2 regions of the Anoxybacillus sp. FSL W8-0104 genome follow, and region 2 is predicted to be linked to the other one. Evidence: a T-box and tRNA genes for the amino acid it is inferred to sense, from the RefSeq annotation. Region 2 holds a T-box; the other holds one or more tRNA genes.
What was found. The T-box of region 2 lies ahead of NST18_RS14595 (glycine--tRNA ligase). A T-box ahead of a tRNA ligase gene usually reads a tRNA of that ligase, here a tRNA-Gly.

Region 1: it encodes a tRNA-Gly, which carries the amino acid that the T-box ahead of NST18_RS14595 (glycine--tRNA ligase) is inferred to sense. The anticodon was not compared.

The regions. Positions count from the first base shown of each region.
Region 1 covers NZ_JBBOQU010000001.1:2,315,889-2,324,153, reverse strand. Annotated here, with positions in the region: rRNA gene NST18_RS12270 (23S ribosomal RNA) at 1-364, shown strand, start outside; rRNA gene rrf (5S ribosomal RNA) at 612-728, shown strand; tRNA gene NST18_RS12260 (tRNA-Val) at 739-814, shown strand; tRNA gene NST18_RS12255 (tRNA-Met) at 843-919, shown strand; tRNA gene NST18_RS12250 (tRNA-Asp) at 924-999, shown strand; tRNA gene NST18_RS12245 (tRNA-Phe) at 1,023-1,098, shown strand; tRNA gene NST18_RS12240 (tRNA-Thr) at 1,110-1,185, shown strand; tRNA gene NST18_RS12235 (tRNA-Tyr) at 1,191-1,275, shown strand; tRNA gene NST18_RS12230 (tRNA-Trp) at 1,286-1,359, shown strand; tRNA gene NST18_RS12225 (tRNA-His) at 1,369-1,444, shown strand; tRNA gene NST18_RS12220 (tRNA-Gln) at 1,462-1,536, shown strand; tRNA gene NST18_RS12215 (tRNA-Gly) at 1,542-1,613, shown strand; tRNA gene NST18_RS12210 (tRNA-Cys) at 1,625-1,698, shown strand; tRNA gene NST18_RS12205 (tRNA-Leu) at 1,709-1,794, shown strand; tRNA gene NST18_RS12200 (tRNA-Leu) at 1,846-1,929, shown strand; gene NST18_RS12195 (hypothetical protein) at 2,045-2,425, shown strand; partial or broken gene NST18_RS12190 (IS982 family transposase) at 2,721-3,390, shown strand; tRNA gene NST18_RS12185 (tRNA-Gly) at 3,833-3,906, shown strand; gene NST18_RS12180 (B3/B4 domain-containing protein) at 3,988-4,650, opposite strand; gene queG (tRNA epoxyqueuosine(34) reductase QueG) at 4,712-5,848, shown strand; gene NST18_RS12170 (amidase domain-containing protein) at 5,906-6,763, shown strand; gene trmL (tRNA (uridine(34)/cytosine(34)/5-carboxymethylaminomethyluridine(34)-2'-O)-methyltransferase TrmL) at 6,775-7,248, shown strand; partial or broken gene NST18_RS12160 (protein prkA) at 7,530-8,265, shown strand, end outside.
Region 2 covers NZ_JBBOQU010000001.1:2,718,917-2,741,710, reverse strand. Annotated here, with positions in the region: gene ald (alanine dehydrogenase) at 1-169, opposite strand, end outside; gene NST18_RS14650 (PucR family transcriptional regulator) at 290-1,519, opposite strand; gene NST18_RS14645 (aminoimidazole riboside kinase) at 1,618-2,583, shown strand; gene NST18_RS14640 (sugar-binding transcriptional regulator) at 2,712-3,653, shown strand; gene NST18_RS14635 (IS701 family transposase) at 3,881-5,062, opposite strand; gene deoC (deoxyribose-phosphate aldolase) at 5,635-6,300, shown strand; gene NST18_RS14625 (XapX domain-containing protein) at 6,316-6,486, shown strand; gene NST18_RS14620 (cytidine deaminase) at 6,512-6,907, shown strand; gene NST18_RS14615 (MFS transporter) at 7,005-8,204, shown strand; gene NST18_RS14610 (glycosyltransferase family 2 protein) at 8,266-9,081, shown strand; gene ahpC (alkyl hydroperoxide reductase subunit C) at 9,320-9,883, shown strand; gene ahpF (alkyl hydroperoxide reductase subunit F) at 9,898-11,427, shown strand; T-box leader at 11,491-11,668, shown strand; gene NST18_RS14595 (glycine--tRNA ligase) at 11,727-13,109, shown strand; gene NST18_RS14590 (uracil-DNA glycosylase) at 13,168-13,842, shown strand; gene NST18_RS14585 (hypothetical protein) at 13,817-14,023, shown strand; gene NST18_RS14580 (potassium channel family protein) at 14,020-15,015, shown strand; gene NST18_RS14575 (alpha-glucosidase C-terminal domain-containing protein) at 15,033-15,278, opposite strand; gene NST18_RS14570 (IS4 family transposase) at 15,332-16,465, opposite strand; partial or broken gene NST18_RS14565 (alpha-glucosidase) at 16,572-17,909, opposite strand; gene NST18_RS14560 (YwdI family protein) at 18,015-18,251, shown strand; gene NST18_RS14555 (DUF423 domain-containing protein) at 18,263-18,625, shown strand; gene gerQ (spore coat protein GerQ) at 18,652-19,095, opposite strand; gene NST18_RS14545 (cell wall hydrolase) at 19,114-19,536, opposite strand; gene hemQ (hydrogen peroxide-dependent heme synthase) at 19,659-20,405, opposite strand; gene NST18_RS14535 (YqaA family protein) at 20,474-21,037, opposite strand; gene pta (phosphate acetyltransferase) at 21,215-22,198, shown strand; gene NST18_RS14525 (lipoate--protein ligase family protein) at 22,198-22,794, shown strand, end outside.

The DNA.
Region 1 (8,265 bases), 410 kb from region 2:
TCCCAAGGGTTGGGCTGTTCGCCCATTAAAGCGGTACGCGAGCTGGGTTCAGAACGTCGTGAGACAGTTCGGTCCCTATCCGTCGCGGGCGTAGGAAATTTGAGAGGAGCTGTCCTTAGTACGAGAGGACCGGGATGGACGCACCGCTGGTGTACCAGTTGTTCCGCCAGGAGCACAGCTGGGTAGCTATGTGCGGAAGGGATAAGCGCTGAAAGCATCTAAGCGTGAAGCCCCCCTCAAGATGAGATTTCCCATCGCGTCAAGCGAGTAAGATCCCTTGAAGATGACAAGGTAGATAGGTCCGAGGTGGAAGCGTGGCGACACGTGCAGCTGACGGATACTAATCGATCGAGGACTTAACTAAGCACACAAGAAAAGCGTAGAACGGTCCTTGGCGAAGCCAAGGAAACGTCCGACGGAGCCGAGAGCTTTTGACGAAGACGTGCTTGCACGTCGAACGGAAAAAGCGAAGGCGTAGGAGGATGTTAGTTCGAAGCTAGACAGTAAGAAAAGCGAAGGCGACTGTTCTGTTATCTAGTTTTGAAGGAATAAAAAAATGCTTGACAACAAAAAATATTCCGTTATAATAACATTTGTCTAAAGCATTATTGCTCGGTGACGATGGCGGAGAGGTCACACCCGTTCCCATCCCGAACACGGAAGTTAAGCTCTCCAGCGCCGATGGTAGTTGGCGGGACACCGCCTGCGAGAGTAGGACGTTGCCGGGCAAGATGCAATGGAGGATTAGCTCAGCTGGGAGAGCACTTGCCTTACAAGCAAGGGGTCGGCGGTTCGATCCCGTCATCCTCCACCATGTATGAACATTGATTTACTTTTATCATCGCGGGGTGGAGCAGCCAGGTAGCTCGTCGGGCTCATAACCCGAAGGTCGCAGGTTCAAATCCTGCCCCCGCAACCAAAATGGTCCCGTAGTGTAGTGGTTAACATGCCTGCCTGTCACGCAGGAGATCGCGGGTTCGAGTCCCGTCGGGACCGCCACTATATAAGTGAATTACTTAGACGGCTCGGTAGCTCAGTCGGTAGAGCAAAGGACTGAAAATCCTTGTGTCGGCGGTTCGATTCCGTCCCGAGCCACCATTTTAAATGATGCCGGCTTAGCTCAATTGGTAGAGCAACTGACTTGTAATCAGTAGGTTGCGGGTTCAAGTCCTGCAGCCGGCACCATCTGCGGAGGGGTAGCGAAGTGGCTAAACGCGGCGGACTGTAAATCCGCTCCCCTTGGGTTCGGCGGTTCGAATCCGTCCCCCTCCACCATTTTGACTTTAGGGGCATAGTTTAATGGTAGAACAGAGGTCTCCAAAACCTCCGGTGTGGGTTCGATTCCTACTGCCCCTGCCAAAAAACGTGGCGGCTATGGCGAAGTGGTTAACGCACCAGATTGTGGCTCTGGCATTCGTGGGTTCGATTCCCACTAGTCGCCCCATATATGCTTGAAAATTTTGGGGTATAGCCAAGCGGTAAGGCAACGGACTTTGACTCCGTGATGCGTTGGTTCGAATCCAGCTACCCCAGCCATATATGCGGAAGTAGTTCAGTGGTAGAACACCACCTTGCCAAGGTGGGGGTCGCGGGTTCGAGTCCCGTCTTCCGCTCTTCGTTTCATGGCGGCATAGCCAAGTGGTAAGGCAGAGGTCTGCAAAACCTTTACCACCGGTTCGAATCCGGTTGCCGCCTCCATTTTTTATGCGCCGGGGTGGCGGAATTGGCAGACGCACAGGACTTAAAATCCTGCGGTAGGTGACTACCGTGCCGGTTCGAGTCCGGCCCTCGGCACTGTAAAGGCTTGACAAAGCAAGTTTGTGTGATAAAATTTAATTGTTCCATGCCGATGTGGCGGAACTGGCAGACGCGCACGACTCAAAATCGTGTTCCCTTGCGGGAGTGTGGGTTCGACTCCCACCATCGGCACTGTTAAATAGGGAAAAGGTTTTAGGGACAAGGGGTTTCACAAAGGTGAAATCCCTTGTTTTTTATTTACCGAATACATTTGACGCATTTTTATTTTGGAAAGTAGGTGAATAAAATGATCATTGCGAACAACTATAAAGAAATTAAAGATCATTTTGATTTCACGGATAGTATCATAACGGATATGAAATGGAATAATCCATTAGACCTATCTATCACGATAGACTATTATTGGGATACACAGGAGAATAGGGAGGAAAATAGGACATTAGCGTTGCATTTTAAGGATTGCCTAGATGTGGAGTACAAAATAAAAAAAGAGATACTAGAAATGTCAAGGCGTGATATCCATTTTGATAGCTTGTTCACTATTATTCTCTTCGAAAATGTAGAAGCAAATTCAAGCGAATTTTACCATTTTCATATCTATACCTTTGATTATAAAGAGCCGTTGTTAAAAATTATTTGTAAGCAAGTTCAGTTGGAAGAAGTATAGCGCCACTCGTCATGGATTTTAACAAAGAGATGGGAAAGATTAACAACTAAAAGGCGGTTCGCTCCGCCTTGTTTTATTGTTGTTTTTGCGGTATTATCTCGTTAAGAAAAGCGAACGCGTCAAGTTGTTACTAACTCATATTTCGCACCTTGGTAGGGCGGAACAAAAGGATTTTTCATTCAGTTTTTTAGAAACCCGTGGTGCTATATAAAATCGAGTAAGCATAAAAATAGCCCTTGCTTGTGGATCTCCTATAGAATGGAAGTGCCAACCAACATTCGAAAGGAGAATTCCCATGCAAGAGCCCTTTCATTTTACTACAGATCAAGCAAAGATTCAAAAACAATATGCAGTCATTTTCTTTTTTGTTTCTGCCCAGCTGTCACAAATTCAATTCTATCTTCAACGTCGCAATCGTCATTTGGTGAAACAAGAAGATACGGTGATCATTGCTATTCATCTTTTAGGAAAGCTGCTTGGCTTCTCTTCCGAACGTGCATGGCATCGCTTTGTGACTGGGAACTTGTTTACAACGTTCTCGATACAATCGCCGTTGTCGAGCGCTGCGCTTTGCGATCAAATGGATCCGCCATGAGCTAGCCAAACGTGGACAACACCACGCCTATGCGGTCGTAGATAGTATACCACTCGAGTTGTGCCATGCCGCAAGAATGTACCGAGTCAAACGATTTCAAGGAATCGCGGACATCGGTCTCTGTGCATCGAAAAAGCAGTGGTACTATGGATTTAAGCTCCATCTTCAGGTGACCAACCAAGGACTGCCCATGGGATACGTGGTAACGGAGGCGTCCTGTCACGATCGAACTGCAGCTGAAACCGTCATGACCCAAATTCCTCATCCTTTTAATTTGGGTGATAAAGGATTTATCAGTAGCGAATTGCAAAAAAAGTTGTATGAAGCGTACCAAATCGCTTTTTGGACTCCATCTCGCAAAAATCATCGTTTTTGATTATATGAATTTGATTGTGTATGAAACCAAAAGGTGTTATGTCAAATCTCTTCTTCATTTGTAACCACGATGCCTATTATTGTCCAGGCATATATGCGCGCATTGATTTTATAGGGAAAAATGAGTTATAAAGAGATGAGTGATGCATTTTTGAAAAAGTTGTGAACAACGTATTGACTTGTCCGAGGGGAGTCGATATAATGTAAAACGTAATTACGAAACAGGGATTCCTGTTTTTATTTTTGCATCTGATTCGACAAATTTCTACTTTTTCTGCATGCGGGTGTAGTTTAGTGGTAAAACCTCAGCCACGAGCGACACATCGTCGAATAAGCGACGAGTTGCCTCGACGCACCGATCATCGTTGAGTAAGCGGGAAGAGGAAGAGGCATAGTTGAGCGTGCAGGGCAATTGTGGATATAGTGAATACAATGATGCGGGTGTAGTTTAGTGGTAAAACCTCAGCCTTCCAAGCTGATGTCGTGGGTTCGATTCCCATCACCCGCTCCATACATACGGGGACAACGCAGTGTTTCGTTTCGAAGATGAACGGGGCATTGCGTTTTTTTATTTCGCTTCGCCCCGTATTTGTTATATGATGAGTTGTGTATGAGCTGTACCCCCATGGATTTGAATAAACATCTCTTTCATCGCTTGCAATATTTGTTCACATTGCGTTTCTGTAAATGAGGGCAGAAAATATACGATTTGAATTGCATTTGTTGTTTGCTCTGTAACCATTGTTCGTTTCGAATCAACGATTGGACTGCCGAACGGGCCTTGAGCGTCTTTTGTGACGAGTTTTCGATCAAAATTTGTCGTCCGATCATTGATGCCGATATATTCATCTGCTTGTGTACCGATCGTGACGGCTATATCTCCTGTTAGATGATCTTGATCATAAATGCCGATCGGTAGTTTATAATATAAGGAAAAAAAGTTATTCACATCGGCCGCCGAGTGAATGGATGGAATAAAACTTTGCTTCTGTACGCGACGAAGCAAACTTTCCGATGAAGGACGATATCGGCTCGGATCTGTGCCAATTTGTTTAAATACAGACCGCCATTCTTTTACTTCTGGCCATTCAGCCAACGGAGTTTGTTCCATATCAAAATATAGCAACTCTTGAAATTGGCGAAGTTTCCCTTTCAACATGTTGGGGGACGGACCGACGACGATTTGATCGTATGTAAGGACACCGATTTTAAAATGGGATACGCGCTGTTTTATTGTGTCACAAATGGTTAACATATCGTTCACTCCTTTTTCTTTACATTGTAACATAAACAACGAAGAAAGGAGGGATTCAGGGATGGACGTTGAAGCGCTAAAAGAAGAAATCATTCAATATAGCCGAACAATCGGTATTGATAAAATTGGTTTTGCTCATGCGGATCCATTTTTTGAACTAAAAGAGCGATTGCGTCAACAACAACAACTCGGATATGAATCGGGATTTGAAGAGCCTGATATTGAAAAGCGGACAACCCCATCTTTATTGCTTCCAGAAGCACGTTCTATTATTGCAATTGCCCTCGCGTATCCGTCGAAGCTAAAAAACGCACCGCGAAGCACGAAAACAGAACGAAGAGGCATTTTTTGTCGAGCATCTTGGGGACAAGATTATCATGTTGTTTTACGCGATCGCTTACAAAAATTAGAACAATTTATTTTAGAACGTGTACCAGATGCAAAAGTAAAATCAATGGTAGATACAGGAGAATTATCGGATCGTGCAGTAGCCGAACGAGCAGGGATCGGATGGAGTGGGAAAAACTGCTCAATTATTACGCCAGAGTTTGGATCGTACGTATATTTAGGAGAAATGATTACAAATATCCCGTTTCCTCCTGATACGCCAATCGAAGACCAATGTGGGACATGCACGCGCTGCATTGATGCTTGTCCGACAGGAGCGCTTGTGCAAGGGGGACAGTTGAATGCGAAACGATGTATCGCTTTTTTAACGCAAACGAAAACGTTTATTCCTGATGAGTTTCGCGATAAAATTGGTAATCGATTGTACGGATGTGATACGTGTCAACTTGTTTGTCCGAAAAATAAAGGAAAAGACTTTCATTTCCATCCAGAGATGGAGCCGGATCCAGAAGTGGTGAAACCGCTATTAAAACCACTTCTTCATATGACGAGTCGCCAATTTAAAGAAACGTTTGGACACCTCTCTGGGGCATGGCGCGGAAAAAAACCGATTCAACGGAATGCGATCATTGCATTGGCTCATTACAAAGATGAAAGTGCCATCGACGATTTATTGATATTGCTTCAAAAAGATTCACGTCCAGTCATTCGTGGAACGGCCGCGTGGGCGCTTGGGAAAATCGGAAATCGTAAAGTTGTGCCGATGCTCCAGCAAGCAAAAGAAAAAGAACAAGATGAGGACGTTATTCGAGAAATTGATAACGCGTTAGCGATGCTTGAAAATGTGTAGTTGTTTTTCTTTCATCTCTGACATAACGTATTAAAAAACGAAAAAGTGGTGAGCGAGATGAGAAAACAGCTACACGCCCTTCTCGATCAGCGTATTCGTTCCTTTTTTGCGGCTAATGTGACGGATGAGGAAATGGAACGAAAAAAGCAACTGCTGGCGAAGCGACAGGCGAAGCTTGTGAAATGCGAAGGAAAAGGAGTCGTAATAGAAAAGAAACATATTGCCTCTCACACGTTCGTCCGCTACATCGTTCATTTCCGTTTTTTTATTTGGCAAGACGGGTGGATGTATGTTGAAGAGGAACAAGAGATGCGTGAAGCAATATTTGAACGACGTGAGCTTGTGAGTGATCGCCCGCTTTTGCCTAACATGGAGACGGAACAAGTTGAAAAAAAACAAGAACGTCATGAAGATGAACGAGTTCGTTATACGTATGATCGATTAGCCGCAGTACGATATGCTGAAGTATGGTGGAATGGTTATAACCCCGCGTTTCATCAATTCCATGTTGATTGCACAAATTTCGTTTCTCAATGTTTGCATGCGGGCGGTATTCCGATGATCGGATATCCAAATAAAACGAAAGGATGGTGGATGCGAGAAAACGATTGGAGCTATACGTGGACGGTTGCACATGCATTTCGTTGGTATTTAAGTGGAACGAAAACAGGTATTCAAGCAGTTGAAAAAAAATCGCCGGAACAGTTGTCTCTTGGTGACGTCATTTGTTATGATTTTCAAGGGGACGGACGATTCGATCACACGACGATCGTTGTCGCGAAAGATAAACAAGGGATGCCTCTCGTCAATGCCCATACGTCCAATAGTAGAATGCGTTATTGGTCATACGAGGATTCAACCGCTTATACGCCGAATATTCAATATAAGTTTTTTCATATTATTGATCGAATATAGGAGTGAAGAATGTGGCTTTACATGTCGTTTTATATCAACCAGAAATTCCAGCAAACACAGGAAATATCGCGCGTACGTGCGCGGCGACAGGAACGTCATTACATTTAATTCGACCGCTCGGATTTTCAACTGATGACAAAATGTTAAAGCGTGCCGGATTAGATTATTGGGAGTATGTTAACGTTCATTATTACGATTCATTACAAGAGCTTTTCGAAAAATATAAGGAAGGTCAATTTTTCTTTATTACGAAGTTTGGAGAAAAATATTACACCTCTTTTGACTATAGCGATCAAACGAAAGACTACTTTTTCGTTTTTGGTCGCGAAACAAGCGGATTGCCGAAAGATTTAATTGAAAATAACATGGAACGTTGTTTGCGTATTCCGATGAATGAATACGTCCGTTCGCTCAATTTATCGAACACAGCTGCTATCCTCGTGTATGAAGCGTTAAGACAACAAAACTTTCCAAACGTATTTTAAGCGACTTTCGAATGAAAGTCGCTTAATTTTTTACTTCTGGCTTATCATTATATCCTGCGGTGAAGATCGCCACCAAAAAGGCAGCGATTACGCCAAGAATGAGAAGCGTCTTCATATACAATCTCCTCCCTTGATGAAGTGACAACAAATGTCCACGTTTTCATTATAGCTTAATTGCATGTCGGGATGAAAGTCATTCTTTCACGAATGATCCCGGACATCCTTGCATACATATGGTATTAATCACAATGCTAGATCACAACGGTGGAGGAGGTCCGTGTATGGACATTTTAAAAAAAATACAAAAATATAGAGAAGAAGAACAGAAGTTAAAGTGGGAAGGGACATTTGCGGAATATTTAGAAATCGTAAAAGAAAAGCCATGGGTAGCTCAGTCTGCTCATTCTCGCGTTTACAATATGATCAAAGATGCGGGCGTAGAAGAAGTGGATGGGAAGAAAAAATACAACTTTTTTAGCGGCCAGTTGTTTGGACTTGAGGAAGCGCTAGAGCGTCTTGTAGAAGAATATTTTCATCCAGCTGCGAAACGATTAGATGTTCGAAAACGTATTTTGTTGTTAATGGGGCCAGTAAGCGGCGGAAAATCGACGCTTGTGACGATGTTAAAGAGAGGGCTTGAGGCGTACTCATATACCGATCGTGGTGCTGTATATGCCATTAAAGGATGTCCGATGCACGAAGATCCGCTTCATTTAATCCCGCACCATTTACGCGACGAGTTTTATAAAGAGTACGGTATTCGTATCGAAGGAAACTTATCTCCATTAAACATGATGCGGCTTGAAAAAGAATACGGTGGGCGCATTGAAGATGTGATGGTTGAACGCATCTTTTTCTCAGAAGATAAACGTGTTGGAATCGGGACGTTCAGCCCATCCGATCCGAAGTCCCAAGATATTGCTGATTTAACAGGAAGCATTGATTTTTCAACGATTGCTCAATATGGGTCCGAATCGGATCCGCGCGCATATCGCTTTGATGGGGAGTTAAACAAAG
Region 2 (22,794 bases):
TTTGTGCCCCTGCATTCACATATGCTTCATTTGTAAAACCGCTTCCAACTCCTGCATCTTTCTCAATGATAACAGTATGTCCATTGCTGACAAATGACATAACGCCAGCAGGTGTAATGGCAACACGATTTTCGTTATTTTTAATTTCCTTTGGAACACCAATAATCATAAGCTGTTTCCCCTTTCATGTTGTCTTTTTGTATTATCTACAGTATAAACGGTTTTTATCATTTGTTGTTTGTTAAGAAGGGAGAAAGAAAAAACGAGCTTTTGTGGATTTCCACAAAAGCTATGTTGTCCGATATTTGTCTAATTTCATATCGATATATAGTTTCACTTTTTCGCTCATGTTCCCTAGGTCGATGTTTCCGATTTCATTGATTCGCTTCAGACGGTAAGCGAGCGTATTCGGGTGAATATTGAGCGTTTTCGCCGTTTCGTTGACGTTGCTGTCACAGTCGAGATACGTTTCGATCGTCTCAACTAAGTTTGTATGATGCTGTGCATCGTATTGTTTCAGCTTTTCGAGTGCTGCGTTGTGGAAATCCCCATGTCGTTTTTTCTCAAAAAGTAAATCAAAAAATTGATACATGCCTAGATGTTGATAACTTTGAATATTCGCAAGTTGATGAGGAAAGGCGCGTTTCATTTTCAATACCGTTTGCGCTTCTTCGTAGCTTTTAGCAATTTTTGTATAGCATTCATATACATTTCCGAATGCTCCCATCATAATGTCAACGCGAAATCGTTCTTTCATTTGCGTCATAAATGAACGGAAAAATCGTTCAATATGTACTTCTCCATAGACGTTCGAACTTGGCGCAACGAGCACAATTAACCGCTGATGATCAATCGTATAAAGCGGAATAGCGAGTTGTTGCGTCGTTTTTAATAAGTAATCAATTTGCCGCTCTACTTGCGTTTGAATGTGTTGTTGAAATTGAAAAATGCCGACAGAAAAAAACGGATACACATGTACGTTTAGTTGATGGCATTGTTCAACGATGTCATGGGAAGATGAAAAATGTCCGGTGAGTAGTTTCCAAAAAAACTCTTGAATGCGCTCTTCTTTTTTATGTTTGCGAATTTGTAATTGCAACAATAAATTTTTTGCTGCTTTCGCTGCTTGTTTTAACAAATCAAACTGATGTTCTGTCCACGGCTCATTCATTTCAATTGCCCAAATAAATCCGAGCACCTCTTTATTTTTCCAAGTCGAGATAGCGATGCGATTGCCTAGCCCTACTTCTGAAATTTCGGCGACACGAACAGGCTCCTCACTTTGTAAAAGTTTTGGAATCACCCCTTCGCGCCATAAACTATTAATGACGCGCTCGGGCACACGACGATGAATGATGGTCGCTGTACGGGCGGGATCGGTATAATGCTCATGTCCACTGTAAGCAATTAAGCGATGGTTTGCATCTTCAATCGTAATCGGACATTGCAATAACTCGCTCACACGATCGGCAAACTCCTCTAAACTTTCAAAATGAGTGGCAAAAGGGTTCACAAACATCCACTCCGTTTCGTATGTTGTTTTACGATCATTGTAGCACGTTTTATTTTTGTGCGTTGCATTTGCATAATTAAACGTATTACGATGGAATGGGAGGGATGATGATGAAGCAAGGAGTTATTAGTCTTGGTGAAGCGTTAATTGATTTTATTCCGCTCGATGCAACAAATCGGGTTTACCAAAAAAGTCCTGGTGGGGCGCCAGCGAATGTCGCGGTCGGTGTTGCACGGCTCGGTGTTCCAGCGACGTTTTTAGGGAAAGTTGGTCGCGATGTATTAGGCGTTTTTCTAAAAGAAACGCTTGATGCATATGGAGTGAATACATCTTTCCTTCAATTTAGTGATGATGTTCGCACAGGTGTCGTTTTTGTAACGTTAGCTGAAAACGGAGAACGAAGCTTTGATTTTTACATTAATCCGAGTGCCGATCGCTTTTTAAGCGAAAAGGAAGTGGATGAGTCGTTATTTTTGACGCATCGCATTTTCCATTTTGGTTCTATTTCACTTATTAGCGAACCAGCACGAAGCGCGACAAAGCGGGCTGTTATGTTAGCTAAAGAAAATGGAATGATCGTCTCGTATGACCCGAATTTACGTCTCGGTCTGTGGGAAAACGAACAACAAGCTCGCGAAATGATTATATCTATGTTAACTGAAGCGGACGTATTGAAAATTTCCGAAGAGGAATTGACATTTATTACAGGGGAAGAAGATATTCAAAAAGGTGTAGATGCCCTTGCTTCCTACAACATTCCACTTATTGTCGTCACGCTAGGAGAAAACGGAAGTTATGCGTTCACGAGGGAAGGATCGGTATTTACCCCAGCGCTTAAAGTAGAGGCGGTGGATACGACAGGGGCAGGAGATGCGTTTGTTTCCGGTATGCTTTATTGCTTGCATGAGCAAGAAGGGGCGATCGACGACTTGTCGCTTGCGGAAGTTGAACAAATGGCGCGTTTTGCGAGTGTTTCAGGGGCGCTAGCTGCATCAACAAAAGGGGCGATGACAGCTTTACCGACGCGTGATGAAGTCGAACGAATTTTACGAGAAGGTTGGTCGAAATAATAGAAATTATGTTAAAACTTTTGCTTGTCAAATGATCAACTGCTTTCGTATGATGAAAGAAAAGGGAGTATTCCTTCAAATATGGAAGGTTGCTCCTTTTTCATTCAATGACAAAAGGTGATGAAGCGATGGAGCAAGATAAGTTAAAAAAAGTAGTGGAAGCAGCGAAATTGTATTATTTACTAGACTACAATCAAAACGATATTGCGAAAAAGCTTGGCGTATCGCGGCCGACGGTGTCACGTTTACTACAACAAGCAAAAGAAGAAGGAATTGTAGAAATTAAAATTAATGATCCTGCCGAAGATATTCAACAGCTAGCAACACAACTTGAACAAAAGTTCAATTTAAAAAAAGCAATTGTTGTATCCGTTCCTGAACATCAAGATGGCATTATTAAAAAATATTTAGGGAAAGAGGCGGCTGAATATTTACGTTCGATTGTAAAAGACGGAGATGTCATCGGCGTCACATGGGGGACGACGCTGTATCATGTTGCGTTACAGCTTAAACATAAGCATGTGAAAGACGTCAAAGTCGTTCAATTAAAAGGTGGCGTCAGCTTGTCGGAAACGAATACGTTCGCTTCTGATATTTTACATTTGTTTGGAAGCGCATTCAATGCAACGGTACATCACTTGCCTCTCCCGGCCATCGTCGATCATGTCGTTGTTAAGCAGGCAATGGAGGCAGATCGCCATATTCGCAAAATTCTCGATCTCGGTCGACAAGCGAATATTGCTGTATTTACGATTGGATCAATTAAATCGGAGTCGCTATTGTTCCAGCTTGGTTATTTTACAGAAGAAGATTTGCAAACGATTTATTCAAAAGCAGTCGGTGACATTTGTTCACGCTTTTTTGATCAAAACGGAAAGCTATGCAGCGAGGAGTTAAATGCCCGCACGCTTGGCATTGAGTTAGAAGAGTTGAAAAATAAGGAATACTCGATTGTGATTGCGGGAGGTATTCATAAAGTGGCAGGCATATACGGAGCATTGAAAGGAAAATATGCAAACGTATTAGTAACAGATCAATTTACTGCCGAATGTTTGTTAGAAAAAGAATAAAAAACGACAAACGGGGGAAAAGAAGAAAGCCCCCTTTATTTATGCAAAGAAGGAAGAAAGATGGAGCAAAAACGTGAATTTTATTTTACGTTTGTTCATGCTAACGTTTACATATGTTCGTTTTCCTGTTATATTGATGATGTAATCAAAAATTCAACTTAGTAACTGTAGTTGAGCAATTTTCGTTACAATAATTACCATTTAAAAAGAGACAAACAGGGTACCCCTTATGCCACGTGGAGCTGTTTTTTCACGGTATCAATGGGAATATTTTGTTTTGCTGCACGATAAATGAACTCCACGAGGCTATGTCCTTTTCTCTTGCGCAGGAGATCGAGCCCATCCGAAAAATCACTGTTAGACTCGAACATGCTGTACACATACGCAAGTTGCACCAAGATCCAATACCGTTTCACCGCCCGACGCCCGCGAACGCGGTATCCATCGAGTTTCAGCTGGTCTTTCGCTTGACGGAAAAAACATTCGATCGACCAACGTGCAGCATAGTAGCGCAAGATCTCTTCATCGCTTAGCTCGCGATCGGTGCTCAAGACGCAATGAAGATGTTTCGGCGTCATCGGCTGATCGGCTTTCCATGCGAGCAGCACCACGGCATCCTTGAGACCGTTCAGAGCGCCTTCGTAGCGATACACCCGATAACGCTCTTTTCCCACCGTGACGAGGCGGGTATCCCGTGGCTCCATAGATTTGGCAAATTCTTTTGCTTGAATGGCCGTCCCTTTTGGATAGAGAATCCGATTCGTCTTCAGCATCGCGATGACGTGGAACCCTTTTTTCAAGCAGGCTCCCACGAGGGTTTTCGATGGATACCAAGAGTCCATGAGCACATAAACGGGGCGACTCACATCCAACGAAGAAAGCATCTCGATCGCGAGTTCCCCTTTGCTTTTCCCCGCCGTCTTGTCGTAGAGGCGAAAGGCAAAAGGAAACGCTTGAGTCATCGTATGAACCATGAGCCAAACGAGAGAATGTCCCCAAATCGATTTTTTCTCTGCGTGACAATAGTGCCAATCACACCCTTGAATGGCGTGTGTTGCCCGTGACGAGGGCTTCGTTTTTTGGCAAATCGTATCATCGATCGAAACAAAAATGGGTTGATTCTCTCGTTTCGAGCTGCGTTCGACACGATGAAGCACCCACTGTTGGAGTTTGCGAAGCAGCGTCTCTTCCTCCCATGGGCTTTTCGTGAAAAAATGGCTCAGTGTCGTGCGATGGTTCGGATGAAAACTCCCATGATGTAGATCGGTCAGCGTTCCCGAAAAGCCCTTTGTAATCATCGCATCCACGATATGAACGAGATGCTTCATGACAGGTTTCGAGAAATAAAGGGCCAACCCCAACATCGTCAAAAACTTGTGGATTCCTTGGTGATGTGCTAATCTATTCATGAGACATGAACCTCCTTGTGAATGGTTTGTTGGCACATCTATTCTAACCAAGGAATCGGGTTCATGTCTTCTTTTTTGTTTGGTTGTAAATTTATGTTAGTAAATTTGCTCATCTACAGTTAGTAAGATGATTGTAGCTATATTTATTTAAAAATAGGGAGGAACGAATGGTCAACTACCCCCACTTAGCTAACGCTTGAAGTGAGGGCTTGCAACTCCCCAGAAGTGCAAACGGATTTCGTCCTCCTTCCTTGACTTGGGGTTGCATCAGGGGCAGGTTGACGACTACCCAACGACGCAGGTCATGCCTGCATCGTTACCGATTCTCTCGGTGTGTCTGTTGGCAGTACTTGGCTTCCACACACAACAGACGGACCTACGCTCGATGTTTTACGGTTACAACGTTTCCTGTAACCAACTCCATACATCGAGTAGCAGTTATTGGAGTGCCTTTATTGAACGGTTTTCTCCACGCCTTTATTATATCATACACAAAAGAAAGGGGGAACGCGCATTCCTCTCCCACTTACTCCCTTTGGTCGTTGAAGTGGGAGTCTCCTGCGCGAAATAGGATGAACATTGCCCGTATGATTGATCATACGTTATTAAAGCCAGAAGCGACGAAAGTGCAAATTGAAAAGTTAGTAGAAGAAGCGAAAAAGTACGAATTCGCATCAGTATGCGTTAACCCAACGTGGGTAAAGCTTGCTGCTGAACGTTTGCAAGGAACAAAAGTAAAAGTATGTACCGTCATTGGCTTCCCGTTAGGAGCGACAACGCCAGAAGTGAAAGCTTTTGAAACAAAACAAGCGATTGAAAATGGTGCGCAAGAAGTCGATATGGTCATCAATATTGGTGCGTTAAAGGATGGTGACGATGATCTTGTAGAGCGCGACATTCGTGCGGTCGTCGAGGCTGCAAAAGGAAAAGCGTTAACAAAAGTTATTATCGAAACAGCGTTGTTAACAGATGAAGAAAAAGTGCGCGCATGCGAAGTTGCTGTTCGCGCAGGCGCTGATTTTGTGAAAACATCAACGGGATTTGCCAGCGGCGGTGCGACAGTAGAAGATGTCGCATTAATGCGCAAAACGGTTGGTCCAAATGTCGGTGTGAAAGCATCTGGCGGTGTGCGCAGCGCAGCGGATGCAAAAGCGATGATTGACGCTGGAGCAAATCGGATCGGTACAAGTTCTGGACCTGCTATTATGGAAGGAACAACTTCAAACGAAGCATACTAATGGAGGCATTCGCATATGAAAGAAGTATTACTAAGCTTACTTGCTGGGCTTGTCGTTGGAATTTTGTTTAAATTTTTACGTTTGCCGTTGCCAGCCCCGCCTGTGTTGGCAGGAGTGATAGGGATTTTTGGCGTATATTTAGGTGGCGTCGTCGCTGACTGGTTAATGAAGACGTTTTTTAACTAAATAGCCCAAGAAGGGATGATCAACAATGAATAAACAACTATTAATTGAAGCGGCAAAACAAGCGAGAGAGCGGGCGTACGTTCCGTATTCAAAGTTTAAAGTTGGGGCAGCGCTATTAACGAAAGATGGGAAAGTGTATGGAGGTTGCAACATCGAAAACGCATCATACGGTTTATGTAACTGTGCTGAACGTACAGCTTTATTTAAAGCGTACTCAGAAGGAGACCTTGAGTATGCGATGTTAGCTGTTGTTGCGGATACGGAGCGTCCTGTTCCGCCATGTGGCGCATGCCGTCAAGTCATTGTTGAATTGTGTGACCCGAATATGCCTGTCATTTTAGCCAATATGAAAGGCGATGTACAGGAAACGACGGTGAAAGAACTTCTCCCTGGAGCTTTTTCAAAAGAAGATTTGCGATAAGCGTCGGCTTTTCCGACGCTTTTTGCATTGATACATAACAAAAAAGGAAATATAATCGTGTAGAGGATAATTTGACAGCTGACAACGGAGGTGTGACATGAGTCAAGATGTATCAAGAAACAAGTTGCTTTGGATCGCGGGGCTTGGATGGTTGTTTGATGCGATGGATGTCGGGATGCTTTCATTCATTCTTGCGGCTTTGCAAAAGGAATGGGGATTAACAGCTGAGCAAATGGGTTGGATTGGGAGCGTGAACTCGATCGGTATGGCCGTCGGTGCTCTTGTGTTTGGATTGTTAGCTGATCGTATCGGTCGAAAGCAAGTATTTATTATTACGCTTTTATTATTTTCGATCGGAAGCGGCTTATCTGCTTTTGCGACAACGTTAACGGTATTTTTAATTTTACGCTTTTTTATCGGTATGGGACTTGGCGGTGAACTTCCGGTTGCTTCCACGCTCGTATCGGAAAGCGTACCCGCTCATGAGCGCGGGAAAGTTGTCGTTTTATTAGAAAGCTTTTGGGCAGGTGGCTGGCTATTAGCTGCGCTCATTTCATTTTTCATTATTCCGACGTACGGTTGGCAAATGGCACTCATTTTAGGGGCTTTACCTGCGTTATACGCCATTTATTTGCGTATTAACTTGCCCGATTCACAAAAGTTTATTGCGGTAAAAACGGCAGAACGTCGTTCTGTTTGGCGCAATATCGCAGACGTATGGGCAAAACCTTATGCGAAGCAAACGACGATGCTTTGGATTTTATGGTTTGCGGTCGTCTTTTCGTACTACGGCATGTTTTTATGGCTGCCGAGCGTGATGGTGATGAAAGGATTTAGTTTAATTAAAAGCTTTGAATATGTGCTAATTATGACGTTAGCGCAATTGCCAGGTTATTTTAGCGTCGCGTGGTTAATCGAACGCATCGGAAGAAAAGCGGTGCTCATTATTTATTTAGTTGGGACAGCGTTAAGCGCTTATTTCTTCGGAAATGCCGAGTCGGTTGCGATGTTAGTGACGTTTGGAGCGCTGTTATCATTCTTTAATCTCGGCGCATGGGGAGCGCTTTATGCCTACACGCCAGAACAATACCCAACGGTTATTCGCGCGACAGGGGCAGGCATGGCCGCTTCATTTGGACGTATTGGTGGCATTTTAGGACCGCTTCTTGTCGGTTATCTCGTTGCACAAAAAGTATCAATTACGATGATTTTTGCTGTATTTTGTATCGCGATTTTCATTGGTGCACTTGCCGTTCTTTTCCTCGGCAAAGAAACGAAACAACAAGAACTCGCATAATCATTCGAAAAGAAGCTATAATGGTATCATTGTAGCTTCTTTTTTGAAAGGGGATTTTCTTTTGGGCGTTTCTGTAGTTATTGCGACATATAATCGGCTACTTCCGCTGGCAGAATTGCTAGAGTCGTTAAGCAAACAAACGTATAAGCCAACGCAAGTTATTATTGTCAACGATGGGGGCTCATCGGTACAAGCTGCTGTCGATGCATATCCTGAGCTTTCTATTGAGCTCATGGAATTAAGCGAAAATGTCGGGCACGTCGAAGCTCGGAATATCGGTGTGCGTGCGGCGACAGAAGACTTTATTATGCTGTGTGATGATGACGATTTACTATTGCCGTGCCATATGGAGCGAATGATTGCAAATATGAACGACGCGGACTTTGTATATAGCGATGTAGAAATTTTTCATTATCGCACGGAAAATGGTATGCGTATACCGACCGATCGCTTTTTATTTGCATATGAATATGATTTACAAGCAATGCGTACATTTTCGACGTATGTTCCTTCAGGGAGCATGTATCGGCGCACCATTCATGATGTAATCGGGTATTTTGATTCATACGTTCATAATTATTGGGATTGGGATTTCTTTTTACGTGTAGCGAAAGAGTTTTGTGTCAAACGCGTACCGACAGCGAGTGTTCTTTATGCTTTTTCCAATGAAGGAGATCATTTATCGAAACAAATGAATGAAACGAGACAAATGTATTTAAACCGATTAAGTGAAAAACATGAACTTGGCAACCTACCAACGAAAAACTTTTGGCTCCTTTTATCAGAGCCGGATGTGCAAAAACGGCAAGCAAAGAGTGAAGTCATATGGGATGGTGAACCGTTTCGTTCGCGGCTCGCTCATCTCGTTCGTTGTTAGGGGATATGTACAGAGTCTTTGCGAAGGCTCTGTTTTTTTGTTTATAGAAAAAGGAATAAAGAAGAAATGTGTCGAAAAACTAACAAGGTTAAGTAGTTTCTACTTGACAAATAAAAATTACTATATGATAATTTATATCGAATTATAATTGTTATAATTTGATTTGTCAGTCATATTTTCTATATGGCTGGATCATACTACTAACATACAAAAAAATGATGCAGGAGGATGATGAAGCATGTCATTAGTAGGAAAACAAGTACAACCATTTAAAGCGATGGCGTACCATAACGGTGAATTTATCGAGGTAACAGAAGAAAACTTAAAAGGAAAATGGAGCGTCGTTTGCTTCTATCCAGCAGACTTTACGTTCGTTTGCCCAACAGAATTAGAAGATTTACAAAACGAATATCCGAAATTAAAAGAGCTTGGTGTTGAAGTATACTCTGTTTCAACAGATACACACTTCACGCATAAAGCATGGCACGATCATTCGCCAGCTATTAGCAAAATTGAATACGTAATGATCGGCGACCCTTCACAAAAATTATCACGCATGTTCGAAGTGCTTGATGAAGAAACAGGTCTTGCGCAACGCGGTACGTTCATTATCGATCCAGACGGTGTTATCCAAGCAGTTGAAATTAACGCTGACGGCATCGGTCGCGACGCAAGCACAATTGTAAACAAAATTAAAGCTGCACAATATGTGCGCAACAACCCTGGCGAAGTATGCCCAGCAAAATGGCAAGAAGGTGGGCAAACATTGAAGCCAAGTCTTGACCTTGTAGGTAAAATTTAAGGAGGCTTACGTCAATGGTATTGGATGCTGAAATTAAAGCACAGCTCGCCCAATATCTACAATTGATGGAAAATGACATTGTGTTAAAAGTGAGCGCGGGAGACGATTCAGTTTCCCGCGATATGCTTGCTTTAGTCGATGAGCTTGCAACGATGTCATCGAAAATCAAAGTAGAAAAAACAACGTTAGAGAGAACGCCAAGCTTTAGCGTCAATCGCGTTGGCGAAGAAACGGGCGTTGTGTTCGCAGGAGTGCCTTTAGGACATGAATTTACTTCCCTCGTGCTTGCGTTGCTTCAAGTGAGTGGACGTCCGCCAAAGGTCGATCAAGCGGTCATTGATCAAATTAAAGGTTTACAAGGAACGTACCGTTTTGAAACATACGTCAGCTTAACGTGCCATAACTGTCCGGACGTCGTTCAAGCATTAAACGTCATGAGCGTACTAAATCCGAATATTTCACATACGATGATTGATGGAGCAGCATTTAAAGAAGAAGTCGAACAAAAAGACATTATGGCGGTGCCAACTGTCTTTTTAAATGGCGAACCGTTCGCAAGCGGTCGGATGTCGCTTGAAGAAATTCTTGCGAAGTTAGGAAGCACGCCAGATGCTTCAACGTTCGCAAACAAAGACCCGTTCGACGTGCTTGTCATCGGTGGCGGACCTGCCGGTGCAACAGCAGCCATTTATGCTGCGCGTAAAGGCATTCGCACGGGAATTGTCGCTGAACGTTTTGGTGGTCAAATTTTAGATACACTAGGCATTGAAAACTTTATTAGCGTCAAATATACAGAAGGTCCAAAGCTCGCGGCAAGCCTTGAAGAACATGTGAAACATTACAATGTTGACATTATGAACTTGCAGCGTGCGAAACGGTTGGAAAAGAAAGACCTCATTGAAGTTGAACTTGAAAACGGCGCCGTTTTAAAAAGTAAAGCGGTCATTATCGCGACAGGTGCGCGTTGGCGCAATCTCGGCGTCCCTGGCGAAGCGGAGTTCAAAAATAAAGGGGTTGCTTACTGCCCGCATTGCGACGGTCCGTTGTTCGAAGGAAAGCATGTCGCGGTCATTGGCGGTGGTAACTCTGGGGTCGAAGCGGCAATTGACCTGGCGGGAATTGCTAAGCATGTGACCGTTCTTGAGTTTGCGCCAGAATTAAAAGCGGATGCTGTGTTGCAAGATCGTTTGTACAGCTTACCGAACGTAACAGTCATTAAAAATGCGCAAACGAAAGAAATTACAGGTACAGACAAAGTAAACGGTCTCACATATATTGATCGCGCAACAGGCGAAGAGCACCATATTGAACTTCAAGGTGTATTCGTGCAAATCGGGCTTGTACCGAATACAGAATGGTTAGAAGGAACGGTAGAGCGCAATCGCTTCGGTGAAATTATCGTCGATAAACGCGGTGCAACAAACGTTCCTGGTGTCTTCGCTGCTGGCGATTGTACAGATAGCGCATATAAACAGATTATCATTTCCATGGGCTCAGGCGCAACAGCTTCTTTAGGTGCGTTTGACTACTTAATTCGGAATTAACCGGTTTCCCTCCCCTTGACGCTCGTATTGTCGTTTGATACAATATTAGCCAAACGAAATACAGGTGCAACGATGAAAGATGGATAGTAGCTAAGATCGTTCTTTTATAGCGAGCTAGGGAGGGTGGAAGCCTAGCAAAGACGCTTAGCGAAACGGCAGTCTGGAGTTGCTTCACGCAAAAAGTGGATGCGTTACGCATCAACTAGGGTGGAACCGCGGGAGTTACGCTCTCGTCCCTAGGCGAAAGGCCTAAGGACGAGAGCGTTTTTTGTTTACACTTCGTAAGAGGAGGATGAAATATGTCGGTAACGATGGATCAAATTGTGGCACATGCGAAACATCGCGGTTTTGTTTTTCCTGGCTCAGAAATTTACGGCGGGTTAGCGAATACGTGGGATTACGGTCCGCTAGGGACAGAATTAAAAAACAATATTAAGCGCGCATGGTGGAAAAAGTTTGTCCAACAATCGCCGTACAATGTCGGATTAGATGCAGCGATTTTAATGAACCCGCGCACGTGGGAAGCGTCAGGTCATTTAGGGAACTTCAACGATCCGATGATTGACTGTAAACAATGTAAAGCGCGTCACCGGGCAGACAAACTTATCGAAAGCGCCCTTGAAGCGAAAGGCATTGAAATGGTTGTCGATGGGCTTCCATTTGAAAAAATGGAGCAGCTCATTCAAGAGCACGACATCGCTTGTCCGGATTGCGGCAGTCGCGACTTTACGAACATTCGCCAATTTAACTTAATGTTTAAAACGTTCCAAGGTGTGACGGAATCGAGCGCGAACGAAATTTATCTTCGTCCTGAAACGGCACAAGGCATTTTTGTAAACTTTAAAAACGTGCAGCGGACAATGCGCAAAAAATTGCCGTTTGGTATTGCGCAAATCGGAAAAAGTTTTCGGAACGAAATTACACCTGGAAACTTCACATTCCGTACGCGCGAATTTGAGCAAATGGAGCTTGAATTTTTCTGCAAGCCAGGAGAAGAATTGCAATGGTTTGATTATTGGAAACAATATTGCGAACAGTGGCTTTTATCGCTTGGCATGAAGCGTGAAAACATTCGTTTGCGCGATCATTCCGAAGACGAACTATCTCACTACAGCAACGCGACAACAGATATTGAATATAAGTTCCCGTTCGGTTGGGGCGAGCTATGGGGCATTGCATCGCGCACCGATTACGATTTGCGCCGTCATATGGAATATTCAGGAGAAGATTTCCATTACCTCGATCAAGAGACGAATGAGCGTTTCATTCCGTACTGCATTGAACCTTCACTCGGTGCAGACCGCGTGACGCTTGCCTTTATGATTGATGCATATGAAGAAGAACAACTTGCGGACGGCACAACGCGTACCGTCATGCATCTTCATCCGGCATTAGCGCCGTACAAGGCCGCGATATTGCCGTTATCGAAAAAGTTATCAGAAGGTGCACGTGAGATCTTTGAACAATTGTCACAACACTTTATGGTTGATTACGACGAGTCAGGATCAATCGGTAAACGTTATCGCCGCCAAGATGAAATTGGTACACCGTTCTGTATTACGTATGATTTCGACTCAGAACAAGATCAAATGGTAACTGTGCGCGATCGCGACACGATGGAACAAACACGCATTCCAATTGTACAATTAAAAAGCTTCTTGGAAGAAAAAATTCAGTTTTAGACGAAAACAGGCTATCCTATGTAGTAGGGTAGCCTTTGTATTAGAAAGGAGTGAAAAGATGAGCATATTGAAAAACGATTGGGCTCCTTTATTAGAAGAGGAGTTTCAAAAACCGTATTATTTGAAGTTGCGTCAGTTTTTAAAAGAAGAATATCGAACGAAAACGATTTATCCCGATATGCACGATATTTTCAACGCCCTTCATTACACGCCATATGCCGATGTGAAAGTCGTTATTTTAGGACAAGATCCGTATCACGGGCCGAATCAAGCGCACGGATTAAGTTTTTCTGTCAAACCGGGCGTCGCTTTGCCTCCGTCACTATTAAATATTTTTAAAGAGCTACACGATGACCTCGGGTGTTATATTCCAAACAACGGTTATTTATTAAAATGGGCGAAGCAGGGAGTGTTATTGTTAAATACGGTATTAACGGTACGGCAAGGGGAAGCAAACTCGCACAAAGGAAAAGGATGGGAACATTTTACGGATCGCATCATTGAACTTGTGAATGAAAAGACGGAGCCGGTCGTCTTTATTTTATGGGGGCGTCATGCCCAAGCGAAAAAAGCGCTCATTACAAATGAACATCATTATCTTATTGAAGCCCCGCATCCGAGCCCACTTTCAGCCGCGCGAGGCTTTTTCGGCAGCCGCCCGTTTTCGAAAACGAACGCGTTTTTACAACGAACAGGGAGAGAGACGATTGACTGGCAAATCGAAAACATTTGATACTCGAATAAACTGTTATGCATGCAAACATTTTTACGTCACGTGGGACCCGCAGCTGCCGCGCGGTTGTCGTGCGTTCGGTTTTAAAAGCGTCGCGTTGCCGTCTATTGTCGTTAAGCAATCATCTGGCGCGCCTTGCATGAAGTTTGTAAAAAAAGGACATAAGGGGAGAAACGGATGAGTTCGTCGCGCTCTATCGTCGTTTCCGTTGTGGCGATGCTCTTCGCCATTGCTGCAGGAACGATAGGGTTTATGTTTTCTGAGCAATTAACGTTTTTTGATGCTCTTTGGTTGACTGTTGTTACGATTTTAACGGTTGGCTATGGCGATACAGTTCCACAAACGTTTTATGGGAAAATGTTTGCACTGATCATTATTCCCGTCGGTATTAGCATCGTGACATACGCGACAGGGGCGGTTGCTTCGATGATGATGGAAGGGGAATTTTCGAAAACAGTGCGGAGGCGAAAAATGAAAAAGAAAGTTGAAACGATGAGAAATCATATTATCGTATGTGGGTATGGACGAGTGGGAGAACAAGTCGTGCGCGAGCTTGTCAAAAACGGGACACCTGTCGTTGTTATTGAGCGAAACACGGATTGGCTCGAAGAAATGGACGACCCTCTTCCGTGCGTCGAAGGGGATGCGACAGAAGATGACGTATTGATCGCGGCAGGCATTGAACGGGCGGCTGGCTTAATTGCCGCGTTGCCATCTGATGCTGATAACGTCTTTATTGCCTTAACAGCAAAAGGAATAAACCGCGACATTCAAGTTGTCGCGCGTGCCGAACGAACGGAATCGGAAGAAAAATTGCGACGTGCTGGTGCGGACAAGGTGATTAACCCTTCGTTTTTGGGCGGCCGGCGCATGGCGATGACGATGTTAAAGCCTGTGAGTGTCGATTATGTTGATACGATTTTTCATGACCATGCAGAACAATATGCGATTGAAGAAATTACGATTGAACCTCATTCCCCATTTGTCGAGACATCTGTTCGCGATCAAGCGGTGCGTACGCGCTTTGGTGTGACGATTATTGCCATTCAACGTCAAAACGACATTATTGGCAATCCGATGCCAGAGGAGCGATTTTATGTTGGAGATGTCATCATTGTATTCGGTGAGAAACGAGCATTAGATGCGTTTGAACAGGCAGTAAACAAAAAGTAAGCAGCCATATCGGCTGCTTACTGTAATGCATAAATTCTCGCTTCGTGTGGGCGCATATGAAGCGTCGTTCCTTCTTCTTTGACGTCTGTATAGTTGCCGAGCAAGAGGCGGCGACTTGCAGAGCTGATCTCTTCTGGCAATGTATATACGTTGTCGCTGTCGCAATGATTTAAAACGATAAGCCAGCGAACGCCATCGAGCTCGCGTGTATAAGCATAAATATACGGCTCATTTTCTGAAAGATCGCGGAACGTGCCGTACACCATTACCGGATTTTGTTTGCGTAATTGAATAAGCTTTTTATCACGGCTGTTGATTATCCAAAATTAGGCATACTCCTCCCATATATTCGGGCATACTCAAATAAGACAGCTGCCATCTCGGATTTCCATTCGAGAGGAAGTTGCCCAGAGAAAAAACGACGGACAAACGAAAGAAAGGTAAGGGACGAGGTTGTCCGTTTTTCCGTTCGATGATATAGCCATCTCAGTAACACATAAGCGATAAATGCCGCAAAAAGTTGGTTGTATACCGCATGCTCGTTGGTGCCAAATAAGGTCGGAACGTTTAGATATTGCTTGATCCATCGGAAAAACACTTCCACTGTCCAACGTTCTTGATACATCTCGGCAATCTTTTCCGCCGATGCCTCTAAGACGTTCGTGACCACACGGATTTCATGCCCGTTCGCATCCTGAAAGATCACGACGCGATGGCGCTTTTTGGAACGACATTGTTTCGTTCCTAACTGGCAAGTAAAATCCGCCACAATAGAAGAAGAGGAGGAAGAAAGGCGCTTTAGGCTCTTTTTTTGATGGATCTCGACATTGTCTTTCATCCGAATCACAAACGGTTGCTTCTGTTCGACAAACCGATCGAGGCGTTCAATTTTAAAGTACGCTCGATCTTCGACAAGAACCGTTTGTACGTCTGTGAGCCGCTCTCCCACCGGTCCATCGTGGCGCAACCCTACGGTTTCTACGATGTCGCTCGGCATTTGTTGCTCAGGGGAATACGCGACGTGCATTTTCACTCCGGATCGTTCCCCATGATAGGGTGCCCATGTCAGGCGGTTTTTCCCCACGGTGACGGTCGTGGAGTCTACTATACGCAATGCTTTTGGAAAGCGAAGCGAACGGCGGGTTTGGCGATTGCACTTAGAAACAACCAAAGCAAATAAGCGCTTCATCACCTCGTACGGAACTTCTTTCGCTTTCTTAGAAACCGTCGAGTAATGAAACGTCGGCAATCCGTACATTTTCGCCACATCGGCACCATGACGGAAACTTTTCCATTCGTGAAGTGCCGCCAGCAGAAAAAAATCAACCAACGTGCGCACCGTAAACGTCCGCGAAGTGTCATGGTAGCCAACGGCTTCGGTAATCGACTGGAGATCTTCATCAGAAACAATTTTTTGCATCAAATTTGGGAGTGTGGTATGCTTGTGCATAGAGAGCACCTCCTAGGTTTGTTTGTGTTGTTACTTACATTCTACAGGAAAGGTGCTCTTTTTTCTATGTTTTTTATGGATATTATTGGTTAATCAACACGCCTGGCTTTTTATAGTAATAATATACTGAGTTTGGATCAGCTAACGCTTGTTTCACGTTAATTTCTTTATAATTCGGATTCACTTTTAACCAAGGCGTTCCCGTCGTAAATCCTGCATGTTCGCTATCGTCCCACTGCATTGGTGTCCGAGAATTATCGCGGCTTAATAGCTGCAAGCTTTCTAGCACTTCTTTCGGATCGCGACCTTTCGCGACTTCTTCCGCATATTTGTTTTTCATCGCAATGTCGTTATAGTCATCAATTGAGTCAAATTTGACGCCCGTCATGCCGATTTCTTCTCCTTGATAAATGTAAGGCGTTCCAGGCAACGTATGCACGAGCGTAGCGAGCAATTTCGCTGATTCAACACGGAACTGTTTATCGTTTCCGTAGCGCGTCACTTGTCGCGTATGGTCGTGGTTGTTTAAAAATTGTGAGTTCCATCCTTTCCCCCACAACCCTTCATACCAACGTTTTTGAATTTGTTTAAAGCGAATCGGATCCCATGTCGGCATTTCGTCACATACTTCAAAATGGAACAGCGTATGTAGCTCGTTTCGGTCTTCTCCAACATATTTCAACCCTTCTTCTGGCGACACGAAAGCGACTTCACCGACTGTGAAAATATCATAATGCTTTAACACTTTTTCATGCATTTCTTGCAAGTAATCGTGCACGCCTGGGTTGTTTGTTAAATAGCGAATGTCATATGGATTTTCGGCATCAGGAAATCCTTCAGGTTTGGCAAGCAAAGCAATCGCATCTAAACGGAACCCGTCAATGCCTTTATCTAACCAAAAGCGCATCATTTTATAAATTTCTTCACGAACTTCTTTATTTTCCCAATTCAAATCTGGTTGTTCAACTGCAAAGGAATGGAAGTAGTATTGCCCTGTTTTTTCATCGTATTCCCATGCGGACGGTGTAAAGTACGAACGCCAGTTATTTGGCTTGTCACGCCATATGTACCAATCGCGTTTCGGATTGTCTTTTGATGAACGAGACTCAATAAACCAAGGGTGTTGATCGGATGTATGGTTTACGACAAGGTCCATAATTAATTTCATTCCACGTTGATGCACTTCGTGAAGCAGGCGATCAAACGTCTCCATATCCCCTGCTTTATCCATAATGCGATAATAGTCTGAAATGTCGTATCCGTTATCTTTATCTGGTGACTCGTAGCACGGATTGAGCCAAATGACATCGACCCCTAAATCGTGAATGTAATCGAGCTTTTGAATGAGTCCTTCTAAATCGCCGTATCCATCGCCGTTTGAATCAAAAAAGCTTCGCCAATATACTTGGTATACGACAGCTTCTTTCCACCATGTCCGTTTCATTTGTTGTCACTCCTTTGTCCAATTAAAGCGTTTTCAATTTGAAAAGTTGCTATGTATAAGATACCATTGTCTTAAGGGAAAAAGGAAGACGGGAGTGAAAACGTTTTGAACATATTAGTGACACATGTGTTAACAAAAATGGAAGAAGAAATTGCAAAAGCAAAGCATACGTCGTCACCGCAGACGATGCGTGAGCATATGTATGCCGTTCGTGCATTGTGTGACGTTATTTTACAACAGCCGCCAGCGAACACGTCAACGATTGTTGCCACGCAGCCGACAACAAAAGAACGATTAGACATTGACGGCGATGCAAACGGATCATCATTACTTGATTTTTAGGGGGAATGAACATGAAACTATTTACAATTATCGCTTCCATTAGCGCAGCATTATGTGTCGCGCTCGGTGCATTCGGAGCGCATGTGCTCGAAGGGAGAATTCCAGAGCGATATATCGACACGTGGCAAAAGGCGGTTCAATATCAAATGTTCCACACGATCGGTTTGTTTATTGTTGCATTACTTGCGACAAAATGGCCGAACGTGACGCCGGCTGGTTGGTTGATGCTTGTGGGAATCGTTTTATTTTCAGGCAGTTTATATGTACTGAGCTTGACGCAAGTAAAAATACTTGGAGCGATCACGCCGTTTGGTGGCGTATCGTTTATTATCGCTTGGCTACTTTTAGCGTATGTGGCGATGAAACATATGTAAAACGAGGCGTGCTTGACGCCTCGTTTTTAACGTGGAGCATATGTGCTTAATCCACCACCCGATGCAAATGGATATTCATAATTAATTTCTTCATCAAATGTCACATAGTCGAGATAAATCATCGGCAATAAATAGCGCATGCCTGTTTGTGGATCACTTAAAATAAGATGGTCGCGTCCAGCTGCTTCAATGGCGCCGCGGAAAATTTTCGCATTCCATTCACGATTGTTTTCAAACGTCGCATAAACTGTGGCGATTTTACCTTTGTTTAGGCGCAAAATGTTTTCAATGTACGACTCTTCAATCGGGAGCATCCCCGGTAGCGGTTGGCTTGCGGTCGTTGGTGTTTGCATCGCTCCCGTTTGGGGCGTAAACGTTGGTGTAGGCAACCCAAATGGATATGTTGGCATTTGGTACGGATAGTAGTAAGGATATGCATAATAAGGAACTTGTTGTCTTTCTTCACTCATACTAATCCCTCCCTTAAATTAATATACACGTGGACAATCCGAGCGAGTTGGCGCGTAAAAACAATGAGATTTGAAGCGACCGGTATTCCATTGATTAAACCATCGTGCTGGACAAGGACCATCTGGTCGGAAAAACCAAAGCGCATTCGTTGCTGGATGAAATCGCTCACCGCGAATGACACGACGGGCAAGGCGCATGTCTTCTTCGCGGGCACGTTGATAAAAATACCCTTTTTGTACAGCTTCAAATCCCCCAGGACTTTGGAATACCATTTGTCGAATGGTACGCAGTCCAATAAAATCTAGACAGTCTGCGATGACTCGATTAATTCCTACGTTCCCTACCATCAACATGCCGAGTTGACCATCTTCTTCTGCTTCTGCCCGCATGAGACGCGCAAGCAGTTTGACCTCTTCTTCTGTATATGCAACAACAGCCATCCCTTCACCTCGCTTTATGGAAATCGCTATTAACCTATGATGAAACATGCGAAAATGTGAGGAAAGTCGTCATTGTTATATGTATGAGATCCATCATAAAAAAAGACCTCCAAATCGGAGGCCTATACATGTAAAAACGATTGTATTTTTTCCTTTGGCAAGATGTTCCCAACAAAAAACGAGCCAAACTCACCAAATCGTGCGCTTACTTCATCGAAACGCATTTCGTACACAAGCTTTTTAAACTGAAGGACATCGTTTGAAAAGAGAGTGACGCCCCATTCGTAGTCATCAAAGCCGACAGAGCCCGTAATAATTTGTACGACTTTTCCTGCGTATTTTCGTCCTGTCATGCCATGTGCGCGCATTAAATTGCGGCGTTCTTCCATCGGAAGCATGTACCAATTATCATTTCCTTGACGACGCTTGTCCATTGGATAGAAGCATACGTGATTTGTTTTCGGTAAAATCGGATATAAACGGCGGCGCACTTCTGGGTTTTCATACGGATCGCCAGCTTCTGCCGGCAAATAGTTGCTTAGCTCAACGACAGAAACGTATGAATACGCAGGGATGAGATATTCAGCTAACTTTGTTTTGTTGATTGCTGTTTCAATTTCATGAAGTTCTTCCATCGTCGGACGTAAAAGCATAAACATGACGTCCGCTTTTTGCCCCATAATCGTGTAAATGGCGTGACTTCCCTCTTTAGCCGCTTCCGTTGTTTCCCATTTTTCCACTAGCGTTAAAAACTCATGAATTGCTTCTTGGCGCTCTTCGTTTGTGAGCGTCTTCCAAGCCGCCCAATCAACCGTGCGAAAATCATGCAGGCAATACCAACCGTCTAACGTTTGTGCTGCTTCGCTCATATGTCACACTCCTTTTGTATGTACTGTTAAAAATTTTATCATATGTGTTTCGTTTATGACAAACCGCACTATTTCAATCGTTTGTGAATGAGGAAAGCGATGACCATGACTATTCCGCCGACGATCGTGATTGTTGTAAAATGTTGTTCAATAAATGATTTCGCTTGCGCACCTAAGATGAAAATAATAAGACCTTCAGCGAAAAAGCGCGCTCCGCGGCCGATGAACGACCAAAAAAGCAACGTGCGAATGCTTATGTTCGAAATGCCCGAAAAAATCGTAAACACTTTATACGGAATTGGGGTAAATCCTGCGATGACAATCGCCATCGCTCCGTATTGTTGAAAGTATTGTTCTACTTTGTCCATTTTTTCATCAGAAATAAAATAACGTAAAATCGGTCTGCCGAATTTTTTTCCAATGTACCACCCAAGCAGTGCGCCAAAGACGGAGGCGATCGTTGTTAAAAAAGAAAACCATAGCGCCTTTTCCGGCTGAGCGATGCTTAACGGGATTAATAACACATCAGGTGGAATCGGGAAAAAAGAAGATTCAGTAAACGAAACGATGACGAGACCAATGACGCCAAACTCAAGCAACCATTGTTCAAGGTGATGAATCCATTGTGACATACGTAACGCTCCTTTGTATTGTGCATGTTTTTTAACAAATATATCACTTGAAATAAAAAAACAGAATTATTATAAAAAAAAGACTATTTTCGTTTGCGGCGTAATTCATTGCTTTTCGTCTCAATAAGAGTATTCTAATAGATAGACGAATTTTTTTAAACTAAGGAGGAACATTTCGTGAGTGATTTATTTGCAGCCTTAAAACAAAAGGTGGCAGGGAAAAATGTAACGATCGTGTTTCCAGAAGGATTAGATGAACGTATTTTAACAGCTGTCGGACGTCTAGCGACAGAAAATGTATTACAGCCGATTGTCATCGGCGATCAAGAAGCTGTCGTTCAAAAGGCGAAAGAGCTCGGCTTGACGTTGGAAAAAGTAGAAATCGTTGATCCGCGCTCATATGAAGGAATGGATGAAATGGTGGCGGCTTTCATTGAACGCCGAAAAGGGAAAGTCACAGAAGAAGATGCTCGCAACATTTTACTTGATGAAAACTATTTTGGCACAATGCTCGTCTATATGGGAAAAGCGCACGGTCTTGTTAGCGGCGCCGCGCATTCGACGGCAGATACTGTACGTCCCGCGCTACAAATTATTAAGACGAAACCGGGCATTCGTAAAACGTCTGGCGTATTCATCATGGTGCGTGGCGATGAAAAGTACGTGTTTGCAGATTGTGCCATTAACATCGCTCCAGATAGCCAAGATTTAGCAGAAATCGCTGTAGAGAGTGCACAAACAGCGAAAATGTTTGATATTGAGCCGCGTGTAGCGATGCTTAGCTTCTCAACAAAAGGGTCAGCCAAATCGCCAGAGACAGAAAAGGTCATTGAAGCGGTGCGCCTTGCAAAAGAAATGGCGCCAGATTTAACGCTCGATGGCGAGTTTCAATTTGATGCGGCGTTCGTACCTTCAGTTGCGAAAAAGAAAGCGCCTGATTCTGTCATTCAAGGCGATGCCAACGTTTTTATTTTCCCGAGTTTAGAGGCGGGAAATATCGGCTACAAAATTGCCCAACGTCTCGGCAACTTTGAAGCGGTCGGTCCAATTTTACAAGGATTAAATCAACCGGTAAACGACTTATCGCGCGGATGTAATGCCGAAGATGTGTACAAATTATCGCTTATCACAGCAGCGCAGGCGCTAGCGGCGATGGAATAATGAGCGAATTGTTGCGACAACAAACGTGGCGCATTATCGATCATTCGAGTCTCGGCTCATTGTTTGATGCTAAGCAGTCATTTGCATTCGATGATGCGCTTTGCGAATCGGTCGGTAACGGTCATTCACAACCGATTGTTCGCTTATGGGTGCATCATCATACCGTTGTACTCGGTATTCAAGATACGAAATTACCGCATATTGAGAGAGGACTCGCCTACTTACATGAACAAGGGTGGCATACGATCGTTCGCAACTCCGGTGGGTTGGCGGTCGTACTAGATGAAGGGGTTTTAAACGTTTCACTTATTTTTCCTGATACAAAAAAAGGAATTGATATTGATCGAGGATATGAGGCGATGGCGACACTCATTGCGCGTATGTTGCCAGAAGCGTATGTGCAAACAGGGGAAGTTGTCGGTTCGTATTGTCCGGGAAGCTTTGATTTAAGCATTGATGGAAAAAAGTTTGCAGGTATTTCACAGCGGCGCATTCGAGGTGGTGTCGCGGTGCAAGCGTATATATGTGTAAGTGGAAGCGGCGCCGCAAGAGCGGAGTGGATTCGCCAATTTTATGAGCGCTCGCTGGCAGGAAAA